3 regions of the Paenibacillus sp. SAFN-054 genome follow, and region 3 is predicted to be linked to each of the others. Evidence: riboswitches for the same ligand, from Rfam matches in the RefSeq annotation. Region 3 holds a riboswitch; each other region holds the start of a gene.

Region 1 (9,886 bases), on a different contig from region 3:
GGTTTCGGAGCATTCCTGCCGGACCTGCCCTCAGGATGGTTGTTTATCTTCGGTTATCTCGCATTTGCATCCTCTCACGCCGGTTTATAAAAAAACGATGCTTATGGGCTGAATGGAGGAACGAAGGCTAAAGCAGCTTTTGCAAGAACCGGTGAAATAGGGAGTATCCGTGAGTTTGGAGGAGATATAAACTTTTGTAAGCGATAACCTTAGCGAAAATGATTACATTTTAAACGCTAAGGGTTTTCGCGGTACCTTTACATGATTTGCAAGCGGGTGTATGATTCAAATCGTAATTCAAGACGTTTCCATTTTTGAATCGCTGAGTTTCTGCCCGCGAAAGGGCGGAAATCGGGGGAACCAATCGCGCGTATCCCAGTTATCCGGTGTGAGAGTCGGAAGCAGGTGATGCCGCAGGGGTGAATCCCGTGACAATCGGATGCCATGGATCCGAAACACGGGTAGAGCGACTCTCACCGCTCGAATCCGTCAGCTAACCTCGTAAGCGTTGTTTGAGAGAGGAATGATGAAACTTGTGATCGATATCCGTCGACCACAGGGGATCAATTGACCTCTGTGGTTTTTTATTGCCAAAAATAGCTTTGGAAGCAGCAAACCAAATTACATGTGAATGTCTTTAACGCTTAATTCCGGCCGGGCCGGAAGCGGGGGAACCAACGCATCGTATGGCTTTACGGGCATACGAAGCCGGGGTGAATTCCTCTGTCCCAAGAAGGGACAATGAGGGAAGGGCGACTCTCACGCCCTAATCCGTCAGCTAACCTCGTAAGCGTATAGGGAGAGGCAGCATTTGTCGTGAGCATATTTTCATGGCTTTCTTTCGTCATGAATTGATCGGCCGCGGGAAAGGTCCTCTTTCCCTGCGGCCGTTTTTATTTGCAGGCTCGGATGAAGCTGCCAGAAGGAGGAACGCAAAGTCGTGGATGAGGAACTCATCATCGTAACCGCGCCAAATGAGGCCGGCCGCAAATTTATTAAGCTTTTGATCTATCTTAAACGGCCTTTTGCCGTGCTCACCAATAGTTTGAAGGAAGAACGCGATCTGAGGAAGCTTGGGGCGACGCACATCATTCGGATTCATACGAACCATACGGATGAGTGGGTCGTTCCCGGGCAGCGGGTCGGCCGGATTTTTATTTTTGAGAACAGCCTCAATCTGACCTGCCGGTACCTGCAAATCTGCAGACCCTGGACGTCACGTCCCATCTACGTCATTACACGTGCGGACAATTCGCCGGGAATTTATCGGGGGCTCGGAGCGAATCACATCATCCATACCTTGAACGGCGAGGTCGGGTTCTTGCTGAAATAATAGCTCAATCGGGAATGTAAAAGGGGAGAATTGTAGCATGATGGACTTTCTGATGATATTGACACTCGCAGGAGTATTCGGCGTCTTTCTGCTGTTCCTGATGTGGTGCGGCCATGTCGTGGATGGGGGAGGGGAAGACAAATGATCGTGGTTATGGTCCTGGCGCTGCTCGTATTTGTCTATTTGGTCTATGCCCTGATCCATCCGGAACGGTTTTAAAGCATGAATAACCGCTTTTTATGAGGAGGAAGCAATTTTGGATATCCTGCAGATTTGTATTGTTATTGCTGTACTGCTTCTGCTGGTCAAGCCGGTAGGCAGCTATATATATCATGTGTTCTCCAACGAGGCGAACCGTACGGACAAGATTTTCGGGCCCGTGGAGAAGCTGTTCTACAGTATCATCGGCCTGAAAAACCGCTCAGGCATGAATTGGAAAAAGTATGCGCTCAGCATGATTGCGACCAACATCGTGCTCGTGGCGGTCAGCTATATCGTTCTAAGACTGATGGGAGGGCTGCCGGTCAACCCGAATCAAACGGGGAATATGGAAGCAAGCCTTTCCTTTAATACCGTCATCAGCTTCATGACGAACACGAATCTTCAGCATTACAGCGGCGAGAGCGGCATGTCTTATTTTGGACAGATGATTGTCATTACGATGATGATGTTTACGTCCGCAGCATCGGGCCTTGTCATTGCGATTGCTTTTATGCGCGGGATTACCCGCAGAGGGGGCGGCCTGGGGAACTTTTTCGAAGACTTCGTCAAAGCGCATACCCGTCTCTTTCTGCCGCTTGCCCTGATCGTGACTTTGGTGCTGGTGGCGCTGCAGGTCCCGCAAACGCTGGATCCTACTGTAACGGTCAATACGCTCGGCGGAGCCGTGCAGCATATTTCCATGGGGCCGGTGGCCTCGCTGGAGTCCATTAAGCATTTGGGAACGAACGGCGGCGGATTCTTCGGAGCGAACTCGGCGCATCCCTTTGAGAATCCGCGTCCGCTGACGAACGTGATCGAAATTTTGAGCATGTGGACGATTTCGGCGGCGCTGCCTTATACCTTTGGGCGCTTTGCGAAGAACCGCAAGCAGGGCTGGATCATCTTTACGGCCATGATGACGCTGTTCATTGCGTTCCTGTGCCTGGCCTATTTCTCGGAAAAGAGCGGCAACCCGCTGATTAACGAGCTGGGCATCAACAGCGCGCAAGGCAGCATGGAGGGCAAGGAGGTCCGGTTTGGCGTAGCGCAGTCCTCGCTCTTTACGGCGGTGACCACCGCGGCGACGACCGGTTCGGTCAACAACATGCATGATACGCTGACGCCGCTTGGCGGGCTGGCCCCGCTGGCCGAAATGATGCTGAACGTCGTGTTCGGCGGCAAGGGCGTTGGTTTCGTCAACATGATGATGTATGCGATTCTGGGCGTCTTTATATGCGGCCTCATGGTCGGACGGACACCGGAGTTTCTGGGCCGCAAAATCGAGAGCCGGGAAATGAAGCTGATCGCCATCGCGATCCTTGCGCATCCGCTCATCATATTGGCACCGACGGCCATTTCGTTCATGACCCATCTGGGAACGGACGGCTTGTCCAATCCGCTGTATCACGGGCTGAGCCAATCCTTGTACGAGTATACGTCTTCCGCGGCGAACAACGGCTCCGGCTTCGAAGGATTGGGCGATAATACGGTGTTCTGGAACGTCAGTACAGGGCTTGTCATGCTGCTCGGACGGTATGTCTCGATTATTGCTCTTCTGGCCGTGGCAGGCTCCTTGTCCCGGAAAAGAACAGTACCTGAATCGATCGGCACCTTCCATACGGATACGAAGCTGTTCGCAGGCATTCTGGTCGGTACCGTGCTCCTGATCGGGGCATTGACCTTCCTGCCGGTGCTGGTGTTAGGTCCGATAGCGGAATATCTGACACTGCGATAGCGGATTGCCCAACAATGCTGAAATTAAGGAATGGCTTCAATTCCTAGAATAAATGAGGTGGAGAGAGTCATGAGCGGACAACGCAAGAGCATGCTGACAGGCAGCATCATCAAGCATGCCATGAAAGATAGCTTTATCAAACTGAACCCGGTTGTCATGATGAAAAATCCGGTCATGTTTGTGGTGGAAGTGGGCACCCTGGTCGTGCTGTTAATGGTCCTGTTTCCGGCCTATTTCAATACAAGCGGGCGTCTTGGTTTTAACCTGACCGTGTTTCTGATCCTGCTCTTTACGGTCCTGTTCGCGAATTTCGCGGAGGCGCTCGCCGAAGGGCGGGGCAAGGCGCAGGCCGATTCCCTGAAGAAGAGCAAAAAGGAAACGACGGCAAACAAAATAGTCGGTTCCGAAATCAAGGTCGTCAATTCGACCGAGCTGCGCAAAGGCGATATGGTCGTCGTATCGCAAGGTGAAATGATTCCGGGAGACGGCGAAGTCATCGAAGGTCTCGCTTCCGTCGACGAATCGGCCATCACCGGCGAGTCGGCACCGGTAATTAAGGAAGCGGGCGGCGATTTCAGCTCCGTGACCGGCGGCACCCGGGTGGTCAGCGACCAGATCAAGGTCGTCATTACGAGCGACCCCGGTGAGTCGTTCATCGACCGGATGATTTCGCTCGTCGAAGGCGCGTCGCGCCAAAAAACGCCGAACGAAATTGCGCTGAACACGCTGCTGACGACGCTGACGCTCATTTTCTTGATCGTCGTCGTGACGCTGGCGCCGATTGCCAAGCATCTGGGCGTATCACTGGACATCCCGGTATTGATTTCACTGCTGGTCTGCCTGATCCCGACGACCATCGGCGGACTGCTCTCCGCCATCGGGATTGCCGGGATGGACCGCGTAACCCAGTTCAATGTGCTGGCGATGTCCGGTAAAGCAGTGGAAGCCTCCGGCGACATCAATACGATGATTCTGGATAAAACCGGCACCATCACCTATGGTAACCGGATGGCAAGCCAATTCATTCCTACCGGGAACGCATCCTTGGCCGAAACGGCTTATTGGGCCGCGATAAGCTCGCTTAAGGATGAAACGCCGGAGGGACGCTCCGTGCTGGAGCTGATGAAAAAGCAAACGATGCATTATGATGAAACGCTTGCCGCAGGCGGCGAATTTATCGAATTCAGGGCGGAGACGCGGATGAGCGGCATCGATCTGCAGGATGGGCGCCATGTCCGCAAAGGCGCGGTCGATGCGGTCCGGCAGTGGGTTCAGTCGCAAGGAGGCAGCATTCCGTCCGACCTGTCGGCGAAGTCCGACGCCATCGCATCCGAAGGCGGCACGCCGCTGGCCGTCGTCGTGGACAGCCGAATTTACGGGCTGATCCATCTGAAGGATACCGTGAAGCCGGGGATGAAGGAACGCTTCGAGCAGCTGCGGCAGATGGGGATCAAGACGATCATGTGTACCGGGGATAACCCGCTGACCGCTGCCACGATCGCCCGGGAGGCCGGCGTGGATGAGTATATTGCCGAGAGCAAGCCGGAGGACAAAATCGCCGTCATCCGGCGCGAGCAGGCGGAAGGCAAGCTCGTCGCCATGACCGGGGACGGCACGAACGACGCGCCGGCCCTGGCCCAGGCGGATGTCGGGATCGCGATGAACAGCGGCACGGTAGCCGCCAAGGAAGCGGCGAACATGGTCGACCTGGACTCCGATCCGTCCAAAATCATTGAAGTCGTGGCGATCGGCAAACAGCTGCTGATGACGCGCGGAGCGCTGACCACCTTCAGCATCGCGAATGACGTGGCCAAATATTTCGCCATCATCCCGGCGATGTTCATGGTAGCCATCCCGCAAATGGATGCGCTGAACATCATGCATCTCGGATCGCCGCTGTCGGCCATCCTGAGCGCCTTGATCTTCAATGCGGTCATTATTCCGCTGCTCATCCCGCTGGCCATGAAAGGCGTCAAATATAAGCCGATGAGCTCGGCGCGCCTCTTAAGCCGGAACCTGATGCTCTTCGGGCTCGGCGGTGTGATCGCGCCGTTCGCGGGCATCAAGCTGATTGACCTTGTCGTACATCTGTGGATTTAAGGCGTTAACTTATAGAGAGAATGGGCAAGTTCCCATCACAAGCTTATGAAAAAGGATGATATACAATGAAGACAACGGCGAAATTCGAAGAAGTGTCGCATGGCTCCATTTGGCTCATGGCACTGCGCTCCAGCTTATTGTTCATCGTGATTTGCGGCATCGCCTATCCGCTGGCCAGCACCGGGCTGGCGCAGCTGATTTTCCCGCACCAGGCGAATGGCAGCATGGTCAAGGACGGCGAGGGCCGTACGGTCGGCTCGGAGCTGATCGGTCAAACCTTTGCGGATCCATCCTTTTTCCAAGGGCGGATCTCCAGCATCGACAACGACGGCGCCGGCTCGGGTTCCAAAAACTATGCCCCGTCCAATCCGGAGCTGCTGCAGCGGGTGAAGGACTCGATCACGCAGTGGGAGAAGGAGAATCCTAAGGTTCCTGTCAGTGAAGTGCCGATCGACCTGATCACCAATTCCGGTTCCGGCCTGGATCCGCATATTACGCCGGCTTCCGCGTCGGTTCAGATTCCGCGGATCAGCGGGCTGCGTGGCATTCCGGAGGAGCAGCTAAAGCAGCTGGTGGAGAAACACACGGAAGGCAGGGAGCTTGGCGTATTCGGCGAGGAGCGGGTCAACGTGCTCAAGCTGAACCTGGCTCTGCAGGAGCTGGGAAGCAAATAGCACAGTTATTAAGCGCATCATATTAAAAAAGTCCGCATGGCGTCTTCCGACGATCCATGCGGACTTTTGCATATGATCCTAAGGATCAGCCCATAAAGGTCTGATAAATAAGAAAGAGATTCAGCACGACGATAATGGCGGAAACGCTCCAGGCGAGGATTTTCACCCACGTTCTGTTGACGAATTTGCCCATGATCTTCTTGTCTCCGGTAAATTTGACGAGCGGAATGACCGCGAACGGAAGCTGGAGCGACAGAATGACCTGGCTGAGAATCAGCAGCTCCTCCGTTCCCTTCTCGCCGGAGATGATCGTCACGATGACGGCGGGAATGATGGCAATCAGTCTCGTGATCAGCCGGCGGAGCCATTGGGGGAGCTTGATATCGAGAAACCCCTCCATGACGATCTGGCCTGCCAGGGTACCTGTCAGCGTCGAGTTTTGGCCGGAAGCAAGCAGGGCAACGGCAAATAAAATGCTTGCGAGCGTCGTTCCCACCAGCGGGGTCAGCAGGTGATATGCATCGCTGATGTCGGCGACCTCCGTCATCCCCGCTTTGTGGAATGTCGCTGCAGAGACGATCAGGATCGCCGCGTTAATGAACAGCGCCACTGTCAGGGCAATTGTGGAATCCCAGGCGGAGAAGCGAATGGCCTGCCGTTTGCCTTGGTCCGTATTTTCGTACTGCCGGGTCTGTACGATAGAAGAATGCAAATACAGATTATGCGGCATGACCGTCGCGCCCAGTATCGCGATGGCGATGTACAATTTTTGATGGTCGGTGATCAGGTCGGCGGTCGGAATGAATCCGGCAAAGACGCTGGCTGCATCCGGCTTCGCCAGCCACAGATCGACGCCGAAACACGCGCCAATGGTCAGCACAAGCACGATGACCAGTGTTTCGATCGCCCGGAATCCCTTATGCTGCAGAAGCAGGATCAGCAGGACGTCCACTGCGGTAATCAGCACGCCGTAGAGCAGCGGTATGCCGAAAAGGAGCTTGAGCGCGATGGCCGATCCGATCACCTCCGCCAGGTCGCAGGCGGCTATTGCGAGCTCGCATAGGAGCCAGAGGCCGATGGTAACCGGTCTGCTGTATTGGCTGCGGCAGGCTTGGGCGAGATCATGGCCTGTGACGATGCCGAGCTTGCTGGCCAGCGACTGAAGCAGCACGGCCATCAGGTTGGACAGCAGGATGACGGCCAGCAGCGAATATCCAAATTGGGAGCCGCCCGCAATATCCGTCGCCCAGTTGCCCGGGTCCATGTAGCCGACAGCGACAAGGTAGCCGGGGCCCACAAAAGCTAGAAATTTGCGAAAGGTAGACCCCTTAAGGGGAACCCTCATGGAGTGGTTAAGTTCTGACAGCGAGGACCGTTCCTCTGGCTTGGTCCACGTTTTCGATTTCTTGGAGTCGACCATTCCGGTATCTTTCATCTATATCACACCCTTGATTGCGATTATTCTTATATATTAAACAGGTTACTATTCATTGTACTCACTCAAATATGTTTGTCTAGGGAAACTTTTATGCGGTTATACAATTTATATGAATGAAAAGCCGCTCAGGTTTCAAATGGGGCGTACTGCTTTAATGAAAGGAGTAGGTTATTTTCAGGAAAAAGGAGACGGTGAAGATGGAAGCACTATACACAGCTACAGCGACAGTTCGTGGCGGACGTGAAGGTTCGATCGCATCATCCGACGGAGTCCTGAAGCATGATCTCAGCATGCCCAAAGAGCTGGGAGGCTCCGGCGGCAGCGGCACCAACCCCGAGCAGCTTTTCGCGGCAGGCTACGGTGCCTGCTATGAAAGCGCGCTTGCCAATGTGGCCCGTAAAGAAGGCGTGAAGCTCCAGGACGTGGAGATTCATTCGAATGTAATGATTGGCAAGGACGAGAGCGATGGAGGATTCCGCCTGGCTGTCCGCATGGACATCAAAATGCCGGGAATCGAGCGCTCCCAAGCGGAGGATCTTGCCAAGAAGGCGCATGAATTCTGCCCCTATTCCAAAGCGACGCGCGGCAATATCGACGTGGAGCTGAATGTTGTATAACGGGTGCGTAAGCGGCCGAAAGTTATGTTTGAAAAACCGGTACCGGTTGGCGTAGCCTCCGGCCGGTTTTTTGGCCATAATTGGACATAAACTGCATAGCGGCAGGCGATTTGACGTAACCTTTTATTGACATGAAGTTTAAAATTCTTTAATATGTCTAGGTACTTGATACTTGATTAGTGTTCAAGGCAAGAAATTTATATAAACGGGTGATGATATGTCTTACAGACCAGTGATTGCGAACATGAAGGAAGCCAGCAGCAACGAGCAAAGCGGATTGTATGAATTTATTCTCAATCTGGCTGACGGAACCGTGTGCCGCGTGTTCTATAGCCGTTTTCCGGAATGGAAAATGACAAACATCAGCCGATTGCAAAAAACGCCTTGTCCTGTGTGCCGCAAAGATTTCATCTGCAAATGCATCGAGAGTTACAAAGGCGAGCTGACTCAGCAAATCGAAGAAAACCAATGGATCGACAAGGCGCTGGCTGCTGCCAAGTAATCTGCCGAACCAAAGATACAGGCGCGGGAAGCTACCCGGGCTTTTTTCTTTTTGTCTTGATTTTTTGGCAGGGATGCGGGTTAATCCCTATATAGCTTGATATATTAAGGGTTGCGTACGATACTTAAGTCCAGGAGGTGCCTAAGGATGAAGGATCAACACGGGCCGGAGACGGGGAGCATCGAGAGGATCGTACTTATAGACGGAGTATGCCATTTATGCCAGGGACTTACGCGCTTTATTATCGAACGGGACCCGCATGCCAAATTCCGGTTCGCTTCGCTGCAATCCGATATTGGCGCCGAGCTGCTGAAAAAGGGCGGCCTGCCCCCGGATGAGGTGGACACGGTGGTCCTTATCGAGGATGGACAATACTATGTTCGTTCGGCCGCGGTACTGCGAATTTTCCGCCAAATGAGAATGCCCTGGCCGCTCCTGTATATCTTTGTTATCTTACCGCGGCCGCTGCGGGACACGATGTATAGATATGTCGCCCGTAACCGATACCGTTGGTTCGGTAAAGACGAACAGTGCTTGCTTCCGACGCCGGAACTGCGAAAGCGGTTTTTGTAAAGGGCTTCCGATGGCCGTCTTGAGACCTTGGATTTAAAATGTAGATATTTTACACTTTTTGTATTGTTTTTCATCCGAGGATATGATAAATTCCTAATTGAGATCAATCCCATAAAAAGGAACTAAGGTATGTTTAGTTCCATTTATCAAGCTGATAACGGAAGCACCGTTTCTTCAGCCGCTAAGCGCGGCTGCGAGACGGTGTTTTTTTATGCTGTGAAAAGGAGGGAGTGGGCCTGACGGTAGCATATAAGGTAGTTCTTGCTGTGAAAGAACCGCAGTATCTGGAGGCGCTTCATCATTATGTGCATGTGAGTGATCGCGGCAGCTCGCTGCGGATCATCGGTTTTACAAGGACGGATTCTTTTCTGGAATATATGAACGGAGAAGAACGGCTGGATCTGGTCGTGGGGGATGCCGAGCTGCTGGAGCCCTGGCTTGGGGGAGCGAAGGAAGGAGCATGCGCTTGGAGGCGGCTTGGGACCAGGGATGTTGGAAAGGATGAAATCGCGAAATACCAGCCGCTGCCTTCCCTGATCGATGCCATGCTGCAAGCCTGCCATAATGGCGTTATACGTACGCCTGCGCACGCATACGAAGGGACGGGAGCCGTCACCATAGGCTTTGTTTCCGGGGTTGGAGGAAGCGGAAAAACGATTGCAGCGGTCAATATGGCCAAGCAGCTCGGGGGAATGGGGCTTTCCGTGTTTTAT
Region 2 (9,886 bases), on a different contig from region 3:
TTGCCATCCATTTTGAGGATGCTTTCGTATTTGTCATCCTGCAGCTTTTTGTATCTCTCGAATACGCTCGACGATACGTCCGCAGCCGACTTCTTCAGTCCCTTGATATACTCGACAGCTTTCGGTCCGGCTACCATACCGCCATAGATCGCAGATACGAGCGAGTTTGCGCCCAAACGGTTCGCGCCGTGGTATTGATAGTCGCATTCGCCAGCTGCGAACAGCCCGGGAATGTTCGTCATTTGGTTGTAATCAACCCACATGCCGCCCATGGAGTAATGCACGGCAGGGTAAATTTTCATCGGGATTTTGCGAGGATCGTCGCCGACAAATTTCTCATAGATTTCGATGATGCCGCCAAGCTTCACGTCCAGCTCTTTCGGATCCTTATGCGATAAATCGAGATAAACCGTATTCTCCCCGTTGACGCCAAGTCCCTGGTTTACGCACACGTCATAAATTTCGCGTGTCGCGATATCCCGCGGAACGAGGTTGCCATAAGCCGGGTATTTCTCTTCAAGGAAGTACCAAGGCTTGCCGTCTTTGTACGTCCAGATCCGTCCGCCTTCGCCGCGCGCGGATTCGGACATCAGGCGCAGCTTGTCATCCCCAGGGATGGCCGTCGGGTGAATCTGAATGAACTCGCCGTTCGCATAATGCACGCCCTGCTGGTATACGGCACTTGCTGCTGTACCTGTGTTGATGACCGAGTTGGTCGTTCTGCCGAATACGATGCCGGGGCCGCCGGTCGCAAGAATAACCGCATCCGCAGCAAACGTATGAATTTCCATCGTGCGTAGATCCTGCGCGCAAATGCCGCGGCATACGCCGTCATCATCGAGAACTGCGGACAGGAACTCCCAGTGCTCATGCTTCGTTACGAGGCCTTCCGCTTCGTGACGGCGTACCTGCTCATCAAGAGCGTACAGCAGCTGCTGGCCTGTCGTAGCGCCCGCATACGCCGTGCGGTGATGCTTAGTACCGCCGAAACGGCGGAAATCAAGCAAGCCTTCCGGCGTCCGGTTGAACATTACGCCCATGCGGTCCATCAGGTGAATGATGCCGGGAGCGGCTTCGCACATCGCTTTGACCGGAGGCTGATTGGCCAGGAAGTCACCGCCATATACGGTGTCGTCAAAGTGGATCCATGGTGAATCGCCTTCACCTTTGGTGTTTACGGCTCCGTTAATACCGCCCTGCGCGCAAACGGAGTGAGATCTTTTGACAGGAACCAACGAGAACAAGTGAACATGGACGCCGGCTTCCGCCGATTTGATGGTAGCCATCAGGCCCGCCAGACCGCCGCCCACGATAATTACATTATTTGTTGCCATTCACGATCACTCTCCTTAACTAAAAACTGACTTTACAGTATCAAGCAATACGGCTGCTTCCTGGAATTCCGCTCTGCGGAAAGCTACCATGGACAGCACGAACAGCAGTGCAACGACTACGAACAGCGTCATGCAGACATACGAAGATACGCGCTGCGCGCGCGGTCCGACCGTGATGCCCCAGCTGACCAGGAAAGACCACAGACCATTGGCGAAGTGGAACGATGCGGATACGACGCCGATGAGGTACAGAATGAACAGCCCCGGCTGCGTCATGATGTCGTGCATCACGCTGCCCAGCTCCTCATGGGTCACGTTCCCGAGCGCAACCTGAATACGGGTTTCATACAAGTGCCAGACGATGTACACAAAGGTAATGACGCCTGTAATCCGCTGGAACAAGTAGCGCCAGTTGCGGGAATACTGGAAGCGCCCGTTATTCGGCTTGGCCTGATAGGCAATATACAAACCGAAAACGCCGTGGTAGAGCAGCGGAAGATAAATCAGCACCCACTCCAGCACGATGACAAGCGGAAGGTCGTTCAGCAGCTTCACACCTGCGTTGAAACGCCCCGGACCTCCCTCGAATGCACCGAAATTCGTCAGCGCATGCTCAATGAAAAACAAGCCGAGCGGAATGACTCCAAGAAGCGAATGCAGCTTTCTGGAAGAATAACCATTCATAGATTGACGTGCCCCTTTCTCACTTTACAACGTTTTCAAAATTCATTTTTCGACATTTCACAGCTATTCTCTTTTAAAGTGTGAACAACTTGTGGCACATTTCATGTTACTCTTTTTTTTCTTATAATGGAATTGCAATATAATTATTAATCGTTATAATCTAGATGCATATATAACATAAGGCGTACAAACTCGCTGTGAACTATTTCATAATACATCAAAGGAGGTGATTTTCGCATGTTCGAGGATCTGGACGTTTTCGCCACCATCGTCGAGCAGTCCAGCCTGAATAAGGCTTCCAAGCTGCTCAATCTGTCTCAGCCTGCGCTGTCCCGCAAAATCTCCAAACTGGAGGACGAGCTCGGCGTCAGTCTTTTCAATCGCCGCGGCAAAAGACTGGAGCTTACCGCATTCGGACAGACCGCGTATAACTTCGCTTTGGAGCAGCGGCAGCAGCAGGCGAAATTCATACAGTTGATCGCCAAATATAAAGGAGACGAGCAAATTTCCGTCACGCTCGGAGCCAGTCTGACCACCCTGCAAACGACGCTGCCGCCGCTCGTCACCGCTTTTATGGAGAAGCATCCGACGGCCGAGCTCAAGCTCATCACAGGGAAGACGCATGAGATCGTATCTGCCGTGCGGGACAAAAAGCTGGATGCGGGCATTGTCGCCTCCTCCATCGAAGAACCCGGCCTGCGGTGTACGGCCTTGTTTGACGATCACCTGGAGCTCATCCTCCACAAAAATCATCCGCTTACTGAGCAGGCCGAGGTGGGCATGGATGAGCTTCACGGCCTCCCCATGATTATTTTTTCAACGGGAACCTGGTACCGCAAACTAACGGATGAGCTCTTTCATCGCGCTGGCGTCGTACCGGACATCCGCATGGAGATGGATTCGTTCGAAGCCATCGTACGGCTCCTGCCTGCCTGTAAGGCAGCTGCCCTGCTTCCCAAATCGTATCTGCGCCGTCAGCTCCTGGAAGACAACGATTTGGTGAGTATTCATATTCCGGCGCTCAAAGAAACGAGGCGTACCACTTCGCTGATCTATTCCGAGAACGGAGGATTAAGCGCCGGTGCCAAACGCTGGATCGAAGAAACCAAGTCTATCTTCGGCCAGTATGTACAATCCACCGGACTCTGAATCTTAGAGTCAGGGCTGTTTACACAAAAAGCTGCCCTTCTCCGCCATATTTCGTGCGCCTGAAGAGCAGCTTATGTTTGTACCCAAGAAAGCTTCGCTTCAACCAAACTTCCGAATGATTCAGCCTGCCGTCTTAAGGCCCTTCCGTCCCGGGCTTAATCTCAAGCCCCAGCTTGCGTGCAGCAAGCCCCGTGGTGCTGGCCTGCAGCAGAATCGTCAGCATGATCGCCATGAACGTGATTGCCGAAATCGCGCTGGCATGCTGGACGCCCATCCCCACAATCAAGCCGGACAACGCCGCCGGAATGACGCCGGTTTCGCGTACCCACATCATGAACAGCAGCTCGCGCCAGGACCACTTCACCTTGCGGTCCGGCAAGGCGCACAGCAGAATCGTCAGCGGCCGGGCAACAAACATCAGGACGAGCACCGCGATCAGGCTCTGCCAGAAGTATTCGCCAAGCACCTTGAAATCGACCTGGCTTCCCAGCAAAATAAAAATCAGCATCCGCATCATCACGCTGGTATTATCCGCAAAGCTTCCCGTTTCCTCCAGCTTGTCATCCATGGAAAGTCCCATCGTATCGGCATTGCCCCAGATCAGACCGGCCACGAACGTCGCCATAAAGCCACTCACATGAAGCAAGTCTCCTATTAAATAGGAAGAAAGTGCAACGACAATCATGGCGATCGTCGTGTAATCCTTCAGCACGCCAAGGCGGAAATGCGCAACGAGATAGGTCAGGATTGTCGAGACGACCGCTCCGACGAGAATGCCGCCGACGGCTGTTTTGACAAAGTCCCATGCCATATTTCCGACATGCAAAGACTCGCCGCCTGTCACCGCCGCGAGCAGCGCAAAGGTCAGAATCGAGCCCGTTGCGTCATTGAAGGCGGACTCGCTCTCCACCGTTTCCCTCACCCGCTCCTTAATCTTGACCTGCTTAAAGACCGGAATGATCGAAGCGGGGTCGGTCGAAGCAATGACCGCAGCCGCCAGAAAGGAGAAGATCCAGTCCAGCCCGAACAAATAATGCACGGCGAGGCCTACGACGCCAGTCGTGATAATGACGCCGGGAACACTAAGCAGCGAAAGGCTGATCCACACTTTTTTCAGTCCGCTGAGCCGTAAGTTGCGGCCTCCGTCAAACAGAATCAGCGCCGACCCCACGGTCAGGATCAGCTGATTGATCAGCGAGCTGCTGGAGGCATTGATCAGATGCAGGCCTCTTCCAAGCACCATGCCGGCGATGATGAATACGGCCACGTCGGGCAAACGGAGCCAGGACGCCAGCCTTCCGGCCAGCATCCCGACGGTAATGATGAATAACAGCAAAATTAAAATATGATGGATAATTTCAGTCGTCGAGGACTCCATGGCTTTGTCACTTCCTGCTCTATTTTACGTTCACGGCTTCGCTCTCGAAGCGGTCGATATTCGAATTGGAGCCAATAATGACCATGATATCCCCTACATGAAGCTGGTCCATCGCGGTTGGAGCAACAATGATCTTTCCTTCACGATGCAGCGCGACGATGCTGCAGCCGAATTTGGCCCGGGTATTGATCTCGCTTAACGTTTTGCCATCCAGCGCTTTCGGCACCGTCATTTCGACGATGCTGTACTCCTTGGACAGCTCGATATAATCAAGCAGGTTCGGCGTTACCAGCTGATGCGCCACGCGGATTCCCATGTCCCGTTCCGGAAAAATGACCCGGTCCACGCCCAGCTTGCCGAGCGCGCGCCCGTGCAGGATCGAGATCGCTTTGGCGACAACCGTTCGCACGCCAAGATCCTTCAGCAAAATCGCCGCGAGAATGCTCATCTGGATATCGTCCCCGATGGCCACGATGCCGCAGTCGAAATTCCGTATCCCCAGCGACTTTAATACTTCCTCGTCCGTGGCGTCCGCCACGACCGCATGGGTCAGGTATTCGCTCATATTGCTGACGACCTCTTCATTTTTGTCGATGCCTAGCACCTCATACCCCAGATCGATCAGCTCCAGTGCAAGACTGGAACCGAAACGTCCCAGACCGATCACGACAAACTGCTGTGTTTTCATCTCTCTCCCGATACTCCTTATATAATCAAATTTCTTGTCTCTCTATACTTAATCCGGCATCTACCCGATAATAATTTTCCCTTCGGGATGGCGATACAATTCCTTGCCTTTCTTCGGACCCAGCGCATAGGCCAGCGTCAGCGGACCGAGACGTCCGGCAAACATCGTCAGACTGATAAGAATCTTCCCTACCAGCGACAAATGCGGCGTCAGGCCGAGCGTTAAGCCGACCGTGCCGAAGGCCGAAGTCGTTTCATACAAAATCGTCAGAAAGTTGCTGTCTTCCGTCGTTGAAAGCACCATCGCGACGCCGACCACCAAAAACAAAGCCAGGAACGTAATCGTCAGCGCCTTAAAAATGCGTTCCTGTGCAAGACGGTAACGGAAGAGCACGATATCGTCGCGGCCCCGGATCATGGCGATTACTGCGCCCACCATGATTGTAAAGGTCGTCGTTTTGATACCGCCGCCGGTCGATCCCGGCGAAGCGCCGATGAACATGAGTATGACCATGAAGAATTGGGATGCCTGCCGCATGCCTGCCAGATCAATCGTATTAGCGCCTGCCGTACGCGGCGTCACCGACTGGAAGAAGGATGCGAGCACTTTGCCGCCCCAATTCAAGGAGCCGAGCGTTTTGGGATTGGTGAACTCGAACACAAAAATAACGAGAGCCCCGATCAGGATCAGCGCCGCCGTCATGGACAGCACGATCTTGGAATGCAGGGACAGCCTCCGGTTCTTGCGATATTCCACCAAATCCGACAAGACGATAAAGCCAATGCCGCCAGATACAATCAGAAACATCACGACAAAGTTCACGAGCGGATCGTACACATACCCGGTCAAGGAATTGAAATGGCCGAACAGGTCGAAGCCCGCGTTGTTGAACATGGATACGCCATGAAATATACCGAAGTAGATGGCCCGTCCCACCGGCATGTCGAAGGACCAGCGAACCGCGAACAGAATGGCGCCGCAGCCTTCGATAAGGAGCGAGAACAGCAGAACCTTGCGGATCAGACGCACGATGCCTTCCATTGTATTCTGGTTCATGGCTTCCTGCAGAATCAGGCGGTCGCGCAGCGAGATCCTGCGTTTCAGAACGAGCGAGAACAGGGTTGCCATGGTCATGAAACCGAGTCCCCCCACCTGGATAAGCAGCATGATCACAACTTGTCCGAAGGTGCTGAAAAAAGTACCTGTATCTTTGACAACCAAACCCGTAACGCATGTCGCCGACGTCGCGGTGAACAAGGCATCGATAAACCGAAGCGGCTTGCCCGTCGTGTTGGATATCGGCAGGGTGAGAAGTATGGCCCCGATCAGGATAATAGCGGCGAACCCCAAAACAAGTATTTGCGGGGGCGCCAATCGAAACCATTTGAATTTAGCTGTCAACATATCCACCTCTTACGAAAAAAGTCAAAAGAAAAAAAGCATCGGAAATCCAATGCCTTTCGGTTTGGGCTCCTGCTGCATAACGCCTACGAGGTTAGCTGACGGATTCGGGCATGCACAGGTTGCCCTATTCGCTCCTATTCAAGCGAAATTCACCCCTAAATAATGGTTCCCCCGTTTTCAAACTGAAATTCGGCGCGTGTTATTCAATTGCATCAAAATTATAATCCTTATTGTTTTACATCACAAAGCCATAATTCGTATGAAAAACTCGGAATACAGCCTGATTGCATCACAATTCTCATAAAAGTCTGCCATTCTCTTGAGTTTACAACTTCTTTTCTTCGTTTTCATCGTATTTTCATGACTCTTTCCGCGAAAACTGGCATTCCTGGGACATCGTATGCTATGTTTACGTTTATACTATGTATATAACCAATCATTTCACTATTAAAAAAGGGGGCATCTCATGAATCCCGTCGGACAACCACTCCAGCTCAAGGCGAATTACAAGCGGCTGGGCGTGTTCGCGGTCATTGGTCTTGTTCTGTTCGTCCTGTTCCAGATCCTGCCTTCCACCGCTTCGGACACGCTCGAGCAGCAAGATGCGAAGGTGATCAGCAAGGAGCAGGCGCAAAAAGCCGCCGCGGCATTCGCGCAGGATTCGCTTCATCTCCAGATTGACAAGGGAGACGAGGCGCTAGTTACTTACCAGTCCAGCTCCGACCTTTATGGTTATTTATCGAGAGAAAAGCTGCTGGACCAATACAACAAAACATACGAAAAAAACTATCCCTACGACGTCTTCCGCGTGCGGCTGACAGAGCAGGGAGATGGCGGCTACGCCAACATCGACATACATATGAAGTCAGGCAAGCCCATCGCATTCTCGTTGACGCCGCAATATTCCCGGTACTCTGCAGCGATGGCCGAGCCCAATAAGGAAAAACGGGACAACAAGCTGCGCATCGTCGAGGGAGACTTAACCCTTCAGGATAAAAAGCAGCTCGCCGATCCGTGGATCAAGCAGGCCGGCCTCGATCCGGCCAAACTGGAGGCAGCTGCCGGGGACGGCGGAGCAGGACTCGTATACACAGATCCAAGCCAAGCCATCGGCAGCTCGAACCTGCAGCTCAGGTTTGCATTCGAAGACAATGCCATTCATTCCTTCCAGCCGACCTTCTCCATTCCTGAAGGCCATGCAGCTTATGTCGATAAGGAAACAACCAAAGCCAAGTGGCTTACCATCGTGGGCTACGGGCTGCTCACGTTTGCCCTCGGCGTGCTCGCCATCGTCTACAGCGCATTGACACGGCATCACACCTCCTTTAAAAGAGGCATCTTTCTGAGCGTTTTTTATTTTGCAGTAGCCACGTTCAGTACTTATAACATGCTGCCTGCGCTTCAAGCGGAGGGACTTACCGGGTTTGGTCTTACCATCGGCATGATCGTCCAGACGTTCTTCAATCTCGTCATGGCTGCGCTCCTGTATTTCTCCCTGGTTGGCGGTGACGGGCTTTGGCGCAAATCCGGCGTGAATGCCTGGGCCCGTGCCAAAGAGCCGGGATACGGCCCTTACGTGCTTCACAGCATGTTTACAGGCTTCCTGTGGGCGTTCATTCTGATGGGTGTGCAATCCGTCATCTACATCGTGCTCGATAAAACGATTCACAGCTGGTCCACTACCGATGCCACGCAGTCGCCGTACAACATGCTGTATCCTTGGCTTCTGCCGATCATGGCTTGGATGGCAGGCATTTCCGAAGAGGCGGTATACCGTTTATTCGGGATTCCGATGCTCAAAAAACTCGTCCGCAATACGTTTGTGGCCTGCCTCATCCCTACCTTGATATGGGCGTTCGGACATACGCTGTACCCGATCTACCCGGTTATGACGCGGCCGATCGAGCTGACCGTTATCGGGCTGATCTTCAGTTTTATATTCCTGAAGCACGGTTATATTGCGGCCATGTTCAGCCACGTCGTGTTCGACAGCGTGCTCATGAGCTTCAGCCTGTTCGCCCTCGGCGACGTTCCTGACATTCTCGCAGGCATCGTCACGATCATTATGCCGGCTGTGGTCGCTTACATCGTTTATCTCGTGAACAAAAATAAAGGCTCATCAGGAACGCGTCCGATCCTGACAGAATAAAAGCGCAAAAGAAAAAGGAGTCATGTTCATGACTCCTCATCCTGCAGGGCTGCTATAATCTGCTTCGCCAGTTTATCCCCTATCGAAAGAGGCCGGAAATCATCGATGCTGGCCTCTTTTATTTTTTTCAGCGATCCAAAATGCTTTAAGAGCAGCTTGCGCCGCTTTTCTCCGATGCCGGGAATCGAATCCAGCTTCGACACCACCATCGATTTGCCGCGCTGTTCACGGTGAAAGGTGATGGCAAAACGGTGAACCTCATCCTGAATCCGCTGCAGCAGATAGAATTCCTGGCTGTCGCGCGGAAGATCCACCGGTTCAGGCGGATCTCCGACCATCAGCTGTGCGGTTCTATGCTTCACGTCCTTGACCAGGCCGCACACCGGAATGAAAAGGCCCAGCTCATTTTCGAGCACATCAACCGCTGCCGAAATTTGTCCCTTGCCTCCGTCCACAACAATCAGATCGGGCATCTCCAGATTTTCCTTCAGCACGCGTTCATAGCGGCGCCGGATCACCTCCCGCATCGTTTCATAATCATCCGGTCCCTGCACGGAGCGGACCTTATATTTGCGGTACTCTTTTTTGTCCGGCTTGCCGTCTATAAAAACCACCATCGCGGAAACGGGGTTGGTTCCCTGAATGTTGGAGTTGTCAAATGCTTCGATCCGGTGCAGCCGCTCAATGCCGATCGACTGGCCCAGATTGGATGCAGCCTTGAAGGTTCTTTCCTCGTCCCGTTCAATCAGCCTGAACTTCTCGTCGAGCGACACCTTGGCGTTTTCGATCGCCATGCCCACCATCTGCCGCTTCATGCCACGCTGCGGCACGAGCACCTTGATCCCGAGCCATTCCTGCATCGAAGCAGCGGCTCCGGCGGCATCCAGCGAGTCGGACCCTGCCGCGGCGCCGGCTTCGGCCTGCACTTCAGCTTCCTTCGGCATGTCCGGAAGAAGAATCTCCTGCGGCAGAGCCGGGTTATCGCTGTAATACTGCGTCACGAATGTCATAAAATCGTTGTACGCTTCGCCGTAGAACGGAAAAGCCGACGCGTGGCGCTGCACCATTTTCCCCTGCCGCATGTAGAGAATCTGCACGCA
Region 3 (9,886 bases):
GATATTTCCTGTACCGCCTGGTCCATTCGGCAGTGACGCCGCTGCTGATGCGTTATCCCGATCCCCCGCCGAACGAGCTCAGCCAGCTGCTGTTCTACATCGAAGGCAAGACGAGTCTTTCCACGAGCGGAACCGTCCATACGTACTTCTGGATCCTGCTTTCGATGTTCGCGCTGCGCATGCTGCTGACACCCTTCATCCATGCTGGCATCTATCACGGATTGCACAAGGAGCGCGAAGGAGATATCGGGCTGCATTTCTTCAAGGGCATGAGACGTCACGGGAAGGTCGTCTTTCTCTTCCACCTGGCGGAATGGATATGCATCGCGGCACCCGCGTATTGGATCTTGCCCAAGCTGTATAAGATCCTTCTTAGCGGCGTCCAGCTGCCATCTCTTGCACTTCAGGTCCTTCCGTACGCGGCTGCCTGGCTTCTGTACAGCTATATGATCCATCAGCTCATCCTCTTCATGCAGTTCGGCAAGACCGGCGGCACCGGCTTCCTGGCACCCTTATGGCAATGCCTGCGCGGTGCGCTGCCTCTGGTGGGAATTTCCCTCACTTTGGGGATGGCGAGCTTGCTTATATTCAGTCTTTTTACGGGCATCTCCCTCTTCTGGGCCGGCATCTTCGCGCTGATTCTCCAGCAGGGCTATCATCTGGTCAGCTGCATCATGAGGCTATGGGGCATTTCGACCAAATTTGATCTGTGGTATCGGCTGGCTCATAAGGATGCGGAAAAATAAAAAAATTATTTTTTGTGGTTAAACAGCCAGCAGCATTGGATTGGTTAATTTTTTGTCATCACTTCAATCCCCTGATAGAAGAAAAACCCCTCCCTTTCGCATGTAAAGGGCAGGGGTTTTGTTCGTTTAAAAGTGCCTTAAGTATTTGCCAAAGCGCGAATCGTCTGATACAATAATCCGAGTACGAACTTAGTAACAACTTTGTAATTTTTGCTGTAACTATTCCACTGTACTGTAAACGAAATTTTAAACGACACATTCCAATTGATACCATGCCGTCATTCACGTTTCAGGTGCCTGATCAAGGCCGAATTCCTTGGCACCGGGAAGCGGGGGAACCACTTTGGGTGAATTGATCTCGTAACAGAGGGATCATAGGGGACTACCTTCTACCGAATCCTTAAGCTAACCTCGCAGGCACTCGGAAGGGGTTTATTTTTTTGAAAAAGAAGTTTGCAGCCGCTGCGCTCGGATTAACGCTTATGTTCTCGATGGGAACCAGCGTATTCGCCGATTCCTCATTGAATAACGTTGTCCACAAAACGATTGGTGTTTCTTACAAAACCGGCGGAACCACGACGAACGGGTTCGATTGCTCCGGATTTACGCGTTATGTATTCCAAAAGCTGGGTGTTTCCATTCCTCGCCAATCCAGCGCACAGTATAAAACAGGCACTGCGGTCTCCAAAAGCAACTTGAGAGCCGGAGATCTGGTATTCTTCAATACGACTGGCGCAGGCGTTTCCCATGTCGGGATCTACGTCGGAAACGGAAATTTTGCTCATTCATCCTCTTCCAAGGGTGTTACGATCAGCAAGCTTAGCAACAGCTACTTCGCCAACCGCTACATTGGCGCCAAACGAGTCATGAGTACGGCTAAATACAAAGCTGCCGTTTATAACTAATACTCTCTCCCATACACATATCTTAACTTAAGGCCCGCACCGGGGATTTTTGCCGAAATCCCTCTTGCGGGTTTCTTGTTACTTATTAGACGGTTGAAATGCCTAAAAGGTAACAACTTTTCGCAAAAAAATTTTAGGAGCCTTCAATTCGTGCTCCTTCTTACGCCTCATTTACCCACCCCGCCAACAAATAAACATTTTTTCCTATAAAATGCTCTAAAAAATGCCTTATTTTTAAAAAAAGTTGATTATTTATAGCCTTTATTGATAGAAACAATTGCCAAACGCAAATTCCTTTGCTACAATAGTCCCAGTGAGTTAGTAACAACTTTGTAATCTTTGCTGGACCGTTTATGAATAGAACGTTTCCTGATGTATATAGTGTAGAGAATCTATGCCGAATTTCCTCACACTAGGGAAGCGGGGGAACCATGATGGGTGAATTGATCTTGCAACAGAGGGATCATAGGGGACCTTCTACCGAATCCTTAAGCTAACCTCGCAGGCACCGGAAGGGGTATTTTGTTTGAAAAAGAAGCTAGCAGCAGCAGTCATGAGTTTTGCCATCGTATTTACCGTTGGAGCCGGAAGCGCTTTCGCGGACTCCAAAATGGACAAAGTGATCGATGATGTCATCGGCACCAAGTACAAAACCGCAGGAACGACAACGAGCGGATTTGACTGTTCCGGATTCACGATGTACGTTTTCAAGCATTTGGGGATCAACCTGCCGCACCAATCGGGCTCCCAATTCAGCATGGGTTCCGCTGTATCCCGCAGTAATCTGAGAGCAGGAGACCTGGTATTCTTCAATACTTCCGGCTCCGGCGTTTCCCATGTCGGAATCTATGTCGGCGACGGAAAGTTTGCGCATGCCTCGACTTCCCGTGGTGTTATTGTCAGTTCGCTTAGCGACAGCTACTACGTCAACCGCTACGTTGGCGCCAAACGAGTCATGAGCACGGATACCTACAAGTCCGCCGCCGTTGATTCCGAAGACAATGATGACGTGCAGTAATGCCTGACTGTCTTGAACGGTTTGTACGACCACCCGTACTTTGAGATTTTTGCCGAAATCTCAAAAGGCGGGTTTTTTTGTGGGCATCTGAGGCTGTATATCATTACCATATGCTGCCCACATTATTTGTTTACCCTTCCTTCCGCCAAATAAACACCCTAAAGCCTTAAGGAAGGAATAGTTTCGCAAAAAGTTTCAAATCCTATGGTTTAGCGCTGTCTCTCAAGGAAAGGGGATACGCCATGAATGATTCCAAACGTTTTTTCACCGTTGTTCCCATGAGCCGCGAGCAGGCTGAAACGTGCTGCTCCTGGTCGTATGAGCCCCCTTACGATGCGATTTACGGCTGGCTGCCTTGGCCTCAGATGGAGGCGCTCGGAATCGAGCTGGGCGACCCCGAGGTACGCAAACAGCAGTATGTTTCGGTTCTGAATGCTGAGGGCACCCTGTGTGGCTTTGCGCAGCTTTTTCCGATGGTTAACGTCATCCGCCTGGGAATCGGTATGCGGCCTGATTTATGCGGTCAGGGGCTGGGTAAAAGCTTTATACATGCCATCGTGCATGCGGCCAAGCAGCGCTATCCCGGTTTGCCCGTGGATCTGGAAGTCCAGGACTGGAATCAGCGGGCCATTCGGGCCTACCTGAAGGCTGGTTTTATGATTACCGATACGTATGAAAGGCAGACCCCTGAAGGGATCGGATGCTTTCACTGCATGGTATATGAGGAAGAATAACCGATCGTCAATGATAAATGGTACAAAATTGTGTATATTTCAAGGCTATGCCCCGCTTTCGTTTGCTTTTTTGTCACAAACTATTTGATGTACCGGCTTGTTCCGTTATAATGAAGAAATGAAGAACTGCAGTTTACATAGAAAGGACGAAAACGGATGCAAAAATGGATCATGAGCGGTGTCGTAGCAATCGCATGCGTATTTGCCATTGTGCTCATGTTTACACTGCCTGGCAAAGAGCAAGTAGCTGAAGAAGAAAAACCATCCATGCCTGAGGTAACGATGGACGCTGCATCGGCTGAAGCAACCGTCAAAGCCCAAGGCTGCCTTAGCTGCCACGGTGACCAATTGCAGGGCGGTGTAGGGCCTAACCTGCAAAAAATCGGTTCCCAGCTTTCCGCAGAAGAAATCTATACAATTGTTACTAAAGGTAAAGGCGGCATGCCTTCATTCAAAGACAAGCTGAAGAGTGAGGAAATTGCCAACGTAGCCCAGTGGCTTGCAGCCAAAAAGTAATCTTTTCCCGCATGGGATAGAAAAACACGCTTCGAATCCTTGACCTAGAGGTCAAGGGCCGAAGCGTGTTTTTTGCTGTACCCGCATGGGCATGAAATGCTAACGTTTCTCGCCTGAGCGCATTTTTTCGAAAAGCTCGTTAAACTGGTGGGCCTCCTTGATGTCCAGGGCGGTAATGCCGCCTTCATCCCAGGAAGTCAAACGCAGCGTCACGTTTTTGTAATCGATGGAAATAAAGGGGTGATGATCAAAGGCCTCCGATATCGTCGCAACCTCGTCGACAAACGAAATCCCTTTCATGAAATTGGAAAAAATGAATTTGCGCACGATCCAGCGGCCCTCTTCGAGCTCCCAGCCTTCCAGCTTCGCTAAATGTGCCTCGACTTCTTCCTGCGTATAAACCATTGTTTAAGTTCCTCCCTGAAACCAAACACCCTGATGGCCTCGGCCAAAAGGATGCGTCTTTACCTTGCTTTCCATTAACTTTTCCCATTGTATTCCGGTCATTGAATATTTATGAATATGGCCTTCCACAGGGCCAAACACTTGTTATATCTTAACACGCCAGGCATTCAAAAATCCATTCGGCCCATGGACTAGATCAGTGGAACTACAGTCAGTTCCTCGTCCCCGATGAGCAGATTGATCCGGTGATGCTCCTTGTCATACATGACGACGCCGCTGCCCACTTCAATCACGGGCTCTGTACCCAATCCGTAAAAAAGATCCTCGGCCAGCGCCTCATGTACCTCCCGCTTCTCTTCGGGACTCAGCAGCTGCCATTCGCTGCCTTCCATTTCAAAGAACAAGTAGCTGTCGGGGATTTCCCCTACCGCGCTCGTCAGCTCTTTCAGGATTTCATCGTATTCGCGCCCATGCTTTACACCCATGGCTATTCCCTCCGCCCTCGTTACGTATCCCCCTGTGCAATTCAGGGTCCCGCTGAATTTGCCTTGCCAGATATTCCGATCATACGGCCGGTCATGAACCGCCCATTTTTGCAATAGAACATTTTATTTAGGGCCCCTGGCTTGTGCATTGTGCTTGTACATTCGCCGTTTGAATCAGGCGCCGGTAGGACTGATGGACCCCATGGTTTCATTATAACGGAAAAATCCCCCTAAAAAAAAAGAGAATCCTGACGATAAATATTATATTACGTTTTTTGGTGCAGCACACCATTTTGCAAGGACGCAAACATGGTGCACGAAAGGATTCAATTCTATTTCTCATGGATGAGGTGTGCAATGGAAATTTCAACAATTATAGGCCTAATACTTGGCTTGATCGCGGTCTTTGTCGGTATGATACTCAAAGGGGCTCCTTTGATATCCCTCCTCACCCCCGCCGCTTATGTCATTATTCTCGGGGGAACGGCCGCCACGTTGTTTATTGGTTTTCCCATGTCAGAGCTTAAGAAGTTTCCCCAGCTGCTGAAAATGGTGTTCGTAAAACAAAATTTGGTGGATCGCCGCGACCTGATCACGATGTTCATGGAATGGGCATCGATCACCCGCCGCGAAGGTCTCCTCGCTCTGGAAACCAAAGTCGAAGAAATCGATGACCAGTTTCTCCGCAACGGCATGCGGATGATTATTGACGGCAATGACCAGGATTTTGTCCGCGATGTCCTGATGGAAGATATCTCGGCTACGGAAGAACGGCACCGTGCAGGCGCCCTGCTCTTTTCCCAGGCCGGTATGTATGCTCCTTCTCTCGGGGTTCTCGGGGCCGTTGTCGGCCTGATCGCCGCCTTGACCAAGATGGAGAACATGGGTGAACTGGCGCATGCGATCGGTGCAGCATTTATTGCGACCCTTCTTGGTATTTTTACCGGTTACGTGCTGTGGCATCCGATTTCCAACAAGCTGAAACGTTTGTCCAAAAAGGAAATCGAGCTGAAGCTCATGATGATCGAAGGACTGCTGTCCATTCAATCCGGCGTGTCCACGATCGCCATCAACCAAAAGCTTTCTGTTTTCCTGACCCCTTCCGAGCGTGCTCAAATGAATGAGAAGGAGGCGTCCGCAGGTGAGCAAAAAGACTAGACATGAACCCCATGAGGAGCATGCAGATGAATCCTGGCTGCTTCCTTATGCAGACCTTTTGACCCTGCTGCTAGCCTTGTTCATCGTTATGTATGCCATGAGCGCCACGGATAACAAGAAGTTTGAAGAAATGAGCAAAGCCTTCAACACCGCCCTCAGCACGGGCACAGGAGTCCTGAATTTCAGTTCAGCCCTTCCTTCCGATAGCAATATGGATAAAGGCAAGAAAAACAGCGAGGAAAGCGTCGTAAACAGCGCCGACAAGCAAAGGCAGAAATCCCAGCTGGCCAAACAGGAACAAGAAGACCTGGAGAAGCTGAAAAAGCAGCTGGACCAATATATTAAGGGCAATGGACTGACTAATCTGCTCGACACGAAGCTGAATCAATCCCAGCTTACGATTACGATCAGCGACAATGCACTTTTCGCATCCGGAAGCGCGGTCGTGAAGCCGGAATCGAAACAATTGGCATTGGCCATCAGCAACATGCTTCAGCAGTTTCCGACCTACAGCGTGGTCGTTTCCGGTCATACCGATAACATGCCGATTTCCAATAGCGAGTATGCCTCCAACTGGGACCTCAGCTCGGATCGGGCCCTTCATTTCATGAAGATCCTGCTGCAAAACACGAAACTTGATCCGGTGAAATTCACATCGACTGCTTACGGCGAGTTCCACCCTGTCGCATCCAACGATACGGCAGTAGGCCGTGCCAAAAACCGCCGCGTCGAGGTGTCCATCATCCGCAAATATACAGATAACGCGCAGGAAGTTAAAGCCAAATAACCCCATTCTAAAGCTAAAAGCTGTATTATCGTTATATACGATAAATACAGCTTTTAATCATATGTGGGGATATATGGCCTCGAATGAGACCTTATACGAGGTCGTAATGTAACGAGCGGCTAAGCTCCTTTTTCTCCGCGTCAGTCAAATCCCTCCACTGTCCCTTGGGCAGCGAACCGAGATGGATGTTCATGATCCGGATGCGCTGCAGCTTCCGGACGCTGTAGCCGAAGGCGCTGCACATCCGGCGGATCTGTCGGTTTTTCCCTTCGGTCAGAATAATTTTAAATACCCGCTCCGAAATACGCGTAATCGTACAGGGACGCGTCATTTCACCGAGAATCTTTACACCGCCGGCCATTCCGGTCAGAAACGACGTCGTGACCGGCTTATCCACCGTTACGATATATTCCTTCTCGTGCTTCCCTTCCGCACGCAGTATTTTATTGACCACGTCTCCGTCGCTTGTCAGCAGAATCAGGCCTTCCGAGTCCTTGTCCAGTCGCCCGATCGGAAAGATTCGTTCGGTATGGCCGACAAAGTCCACGATATTGCCTTTGATATGCTGCTCCGTCGTACTGGTAATCCCTACAGGCTTGTTCAAGGCGATATATACATGGCTTTTCGGTTTTGAAGTCAAGGGACGGCCGTCAACGCGCACATCGTCCCCTTCCTCCGCCTGGCTGCCCAGTACGGCCTTCTCACCGTTAATCGTCACTTTGCCGCTCTCAACCAGTTTGTCGGCTTCGCGACGGGAACAAAACCCGGTCTCACTGATGAATTTATTGATCCGCAATGGGTTCCTTCCCCCTTATCATTTATGTTCTTCGGTTTCTTCCGCCAAAGGCAACACGATATCCACCCGGGTGCCTTTGCCCGGTTTGCTGAATATCTCCATCATCCCCTTATGTCCTTCAATAATACCTTGGCTGATCATGAGTCCCAGGCCAGTCCCGTTTTCCTTGCTTGTGAAGAATGGTTCCCCAAGCTTCGGCAGCATCTCGCTCGGAATTCCGATGCCTTGGTCGGAAATGGTGATTCCGATTTCCTCCCGGCTTAACCTGAATAGCTCTATTGTAATGATGCCGCCATTCTCCATGGCCTCAATGGCATTTTTGATGATGTTAATAAACACCTGCTTCATCTGATTCTCTTCGCAGTGCACTTTATAGTCGTCCGGCTCCGATTGGAACCTGAATTCAATACCGTACAAATGCGCCTGGCTGTTTAGAAGAGACACGACGTCGTTCAAAATATTCCTGATGCTTTTTACCTGAAACTGTATCGCCTGCGGCTTGGCCAAGATCAGAAACTCGCTGACGATCAGATTGATGCGGTCCAGCTCCGACAGCATAATCTCGTTATGCAGCGGCGTTACATGGTTATTCTCCTGCTGCAGCTGCAGAAATCCGCGCAGCGTGGTCAGAGGATTCCGTATCTCATGTGCCACGCCGGCCGCCAGCTGGCCCACCGTGGTCAGCTTCTCCGACCGCCGCAACAGCTCATCCATTTTGTTGCGTTCCGTCATGTCCCGGGAGACGCTGATAAAGGAGAGAATATTCCCGTCCTCATCCCTCACGGGAGCTGTACTGATGCTTACTTCCACAAGAGATCCATCTTTTCTGAGACGGAGGGTTTCCGTCGGCGGAAGCTGCTCTCCATTGCGAAGAGCCGTCAGCTTCTTCGACTCTTCGACCTGCAAAAATTCCGGCACGATATTCAAATGCTTCCCGAGCACCTCATCGCTATTCCATCCGTATAACGTCTCGAAAGCCCTGTTCACCTGAATGACGCGACCGGACCAATCCACCGTATGAATGGCATCAGCCGTCTGCTGGATGATCGATTCCAGATGGTCCTTCACCGATTGATTCTCCTCGACAGCCTGCTTCAGCTGATTCGTATAATCGCTGAGGCTTGCGGTCATCGCATTGATTTTGGAGGACAGCAACCCGAACTCATCCTTACTGTTGAGCGCCAGCGGCGTATCAAACCGCCCCTCCGAAACATCCTTTACTTTGATGAGCATGGATTCAATCGGACGGATGATATACCCTGCCAGCACATAACTCACTATAATGACGATAATCAGCAGCACCGCGGAAATGGCGATGTAGTTCATCAGCTGCTCGTTCAGAACCTTAGAGATGCCCTTGTAATCCGTGACGATGCTGATAACATATACCGATTGATCCGGATTGAACACCGGAATAAAGCTTTTGAGCACCTTCTCCCCGTTCACCCGGGTGACCTGCACGACGTTGGTGCCTGTCTTAATCGCTTCTGATACCGCCTGCTTGTCCTTCGGTACGTCGCCATACGCATAAGTACCATATTGGATCGGACGGTTTCTCAGTTTTACGTTGTTGCTGTCGAAGCCTTGGTCGTTCATGTTTCGGTTGCCGAAGGTCTGGGGATTGATAATGGTGATCTCCAGAATCTGCTGATTCACCTGCTTTGTTTTTTCCAGGACCGCTTCGGGGCTTACCATTTTGGCATAATCGTTGACGGCATCACTTCGAATAAACGGGTCGATCATATAATTGCGTCTGCCGTCATAATAATAACCCCATTTATCTATAAAACCGGGGTTCGACGTCGAATATTCAAACGGTCCTGTCCAGAATTTATCCATATACATTCCTTGCGAGACCGTTACCTTCTGCATGTTAAACAGCTGCTTAAATGCAGTGAACCAGTAACCCCAATCCTGTGTGGACATGCCCACTTCCTTGGGATCCGAGGATTTATTAATAATGACGTCATCCTTCGTACGTACCATAATCGAAATATCGGTCACGCCAACTTCCTCGCTCAATCGCTTCAGCTGGCTGGTGTCGATATCATGATAGTCCTCGGGCAGCTCTTTGGCCGCGAGGATTGCCGCCATTCTGAGCATCTCGCCAATTTGGCGCTCAACATATTCCGAACTGTACCGGCTTTGTTCGATAGACGCTGCAATTTGCCTGGCAGCCACGAGCATCTTGCTCTCGCTGTCCTTCCGCAAATTAGCTTGCGTGGTGTAGAAACTGAGAAGTATGTATAAAAGCAGGATTAACAGCAGGGAGCCAGACATGATCAAGGTTAGCTTATTTTTAATGGACAAAGGACCACCTCTTGGCAAGGAAAGCT

Evidence for each region. A riboswitch is a leader RNA that binds a small molecule or an ion and turns the genes downstream of it on or off. The one in region 3 is predicted to bind cyclic di-AMP.
Region 1: it holds a riboswitch for cyclic di-AMP, as region 3 does, so the genes downstream of both, ACTHPM_RS14625 (hypothetical protein) here and ACTHPM_RS27150 (C40 family peptidase) in region 3, are expected to answer to the same signal.
Region 2: it holds a riboswitch for cyclic di-AMP, as region 3 does, so the genes downstream of both, ACTHPM_RS22355 (TrkH family potassium uptake protein) here and ACTHPM_RS27150 (C40 family peptidase) in region 3, are expected to answer to the same signal.

The regions. Positions count from the first base shown of each region.
Region 1 covers NZ_JBQCKS010000002.1:689,202-699,087, reverse strand. The annotation lists cyclic di-AMP (ydaO/yuaA leader) riboswitch at 311-524, shown strand; cyclic di-AMP (ydaO/yuaA leader) riboswitch at 632-809, shown strand; gene ACTHPM_RS14625 (hypothetical protein) at 941-1,333, shown strand; gene kdpF (K(+)-transporting ATPase subunit F) at 1,475-1,552, shown strand; gene kdpA (potassium-transporting ATPase subunit KdpA) at 1,590-3,269, shown strand; gene kdpB (potassium-transporting ATPase subunit KdpB) at 3,339-5,369, shown strand; gene kdpC (potassium-transporting ATPase subunit KdpC) at 5,435-6,043, shown strand; gene ACTHPM_RS14600 (Nramp family divalent metal transporter) at 6,129-7,478, opposite strand; gene ACTHPM_RS14595 (organic hydroperoxide resistance protein) at 7,679-8,098, shown strand; gene ACTHPM_RS14590 (hypothetical protein) at 8,316-8,600, shown strand; gene ACTHPM_RS14585 (thiol-disulfide oxidoreductase DCC family protein) at 8,748-9,173, shown strand; gene ACTHPM_RS14580 (hypothetical protein) at 9,440-9,886, shown strand, end outside.
Region 2 covers NZ_JBQCKS010000005.1:244,748-254,633, forward strand. The annotation lists gene sdhA (succinate dehydrogenase flavoprotein subunit) at 1-1,334, opposite strand, end outside; gene ACTHPM_RS22335 (succinate dehydrogenase cytochrome b558 subunit) at 1,350-2,018, opposite strand; gene ACTHPM_RS22340 (LysR family transcriptional regulator) at 2,256-3,167, shown strand; gene ACTHPM_RS22345 (cation:proton antiporter) at 3,301-4,545, opposite strand; gene ACTHPM_RS22350 (potassium channel family protein) at 4,565-5,233, opposite strand; gene ACTHPM_RS22355 (TrkH family potassium uptake protein) at 5,294-6,634, opposite strand; cyclic di-AMP (ydaO/yuaA leader) riboswitch at 6,703-6,842, opposite strand; gene ACTHPM_RS22360 (CPBP family intramembrane glutamic endopeptidase) at 7,104-8,786, shown strand; gene uvrC (excinuclease ABC subunit UvrC) at 8,813-9,886, opposite strand, start outside.
Region 3 covers NZ_JBQCKS010000012.1:11,333-21,218, reverse strand. The annotation lists gene ACTHPM_RS27160 (hypothetical protein) at 1-746, shown strand, start outside; cyclic di-AMP (ydaO/yuaA leader) riboswitch at 1,042-1,181, shown strand; gene ACTHPM_RS27155 (C40 family peptidase) at 1,187-1,651, shown strand; cyclic di-AMP (ydaO/yuaA leader) riboswitch at 2,037-2,174, shown strand; gene ACTHPM_RS27150 (C40 family peptidase) at 2,178-2,669, shown strand; gene ACTHPM_RS27145 (GNAT family N-acetyltransferase) at 2,912-3,403, shown strand; gene ACTHPM_RS27140 (c-type cytochrome) at 3,560-3,919, shown strand; gene ACTHPM_RS27135 (4a-hydroxytetrahydrobiopterin dehydratase) at 4,019-4,324, opposite strand; gene ACTHPM_RS27130 (hypothetical protein) at 4,516-4,809, opposite strand; gene motA (flagellar motor stator protein MotA) at 5,167-5,967, shown strand; gene motB (flagellar motor protein MotB) at 5,951-6,754, shown strand; gene rluF (23S rRNA pseudouridine(2604) synthase RluF) at 6,846-7,550, opposite strand; gene ACTHPM_RS27110 (ATP-binding protein) at 7,569-9,860, opposite strand.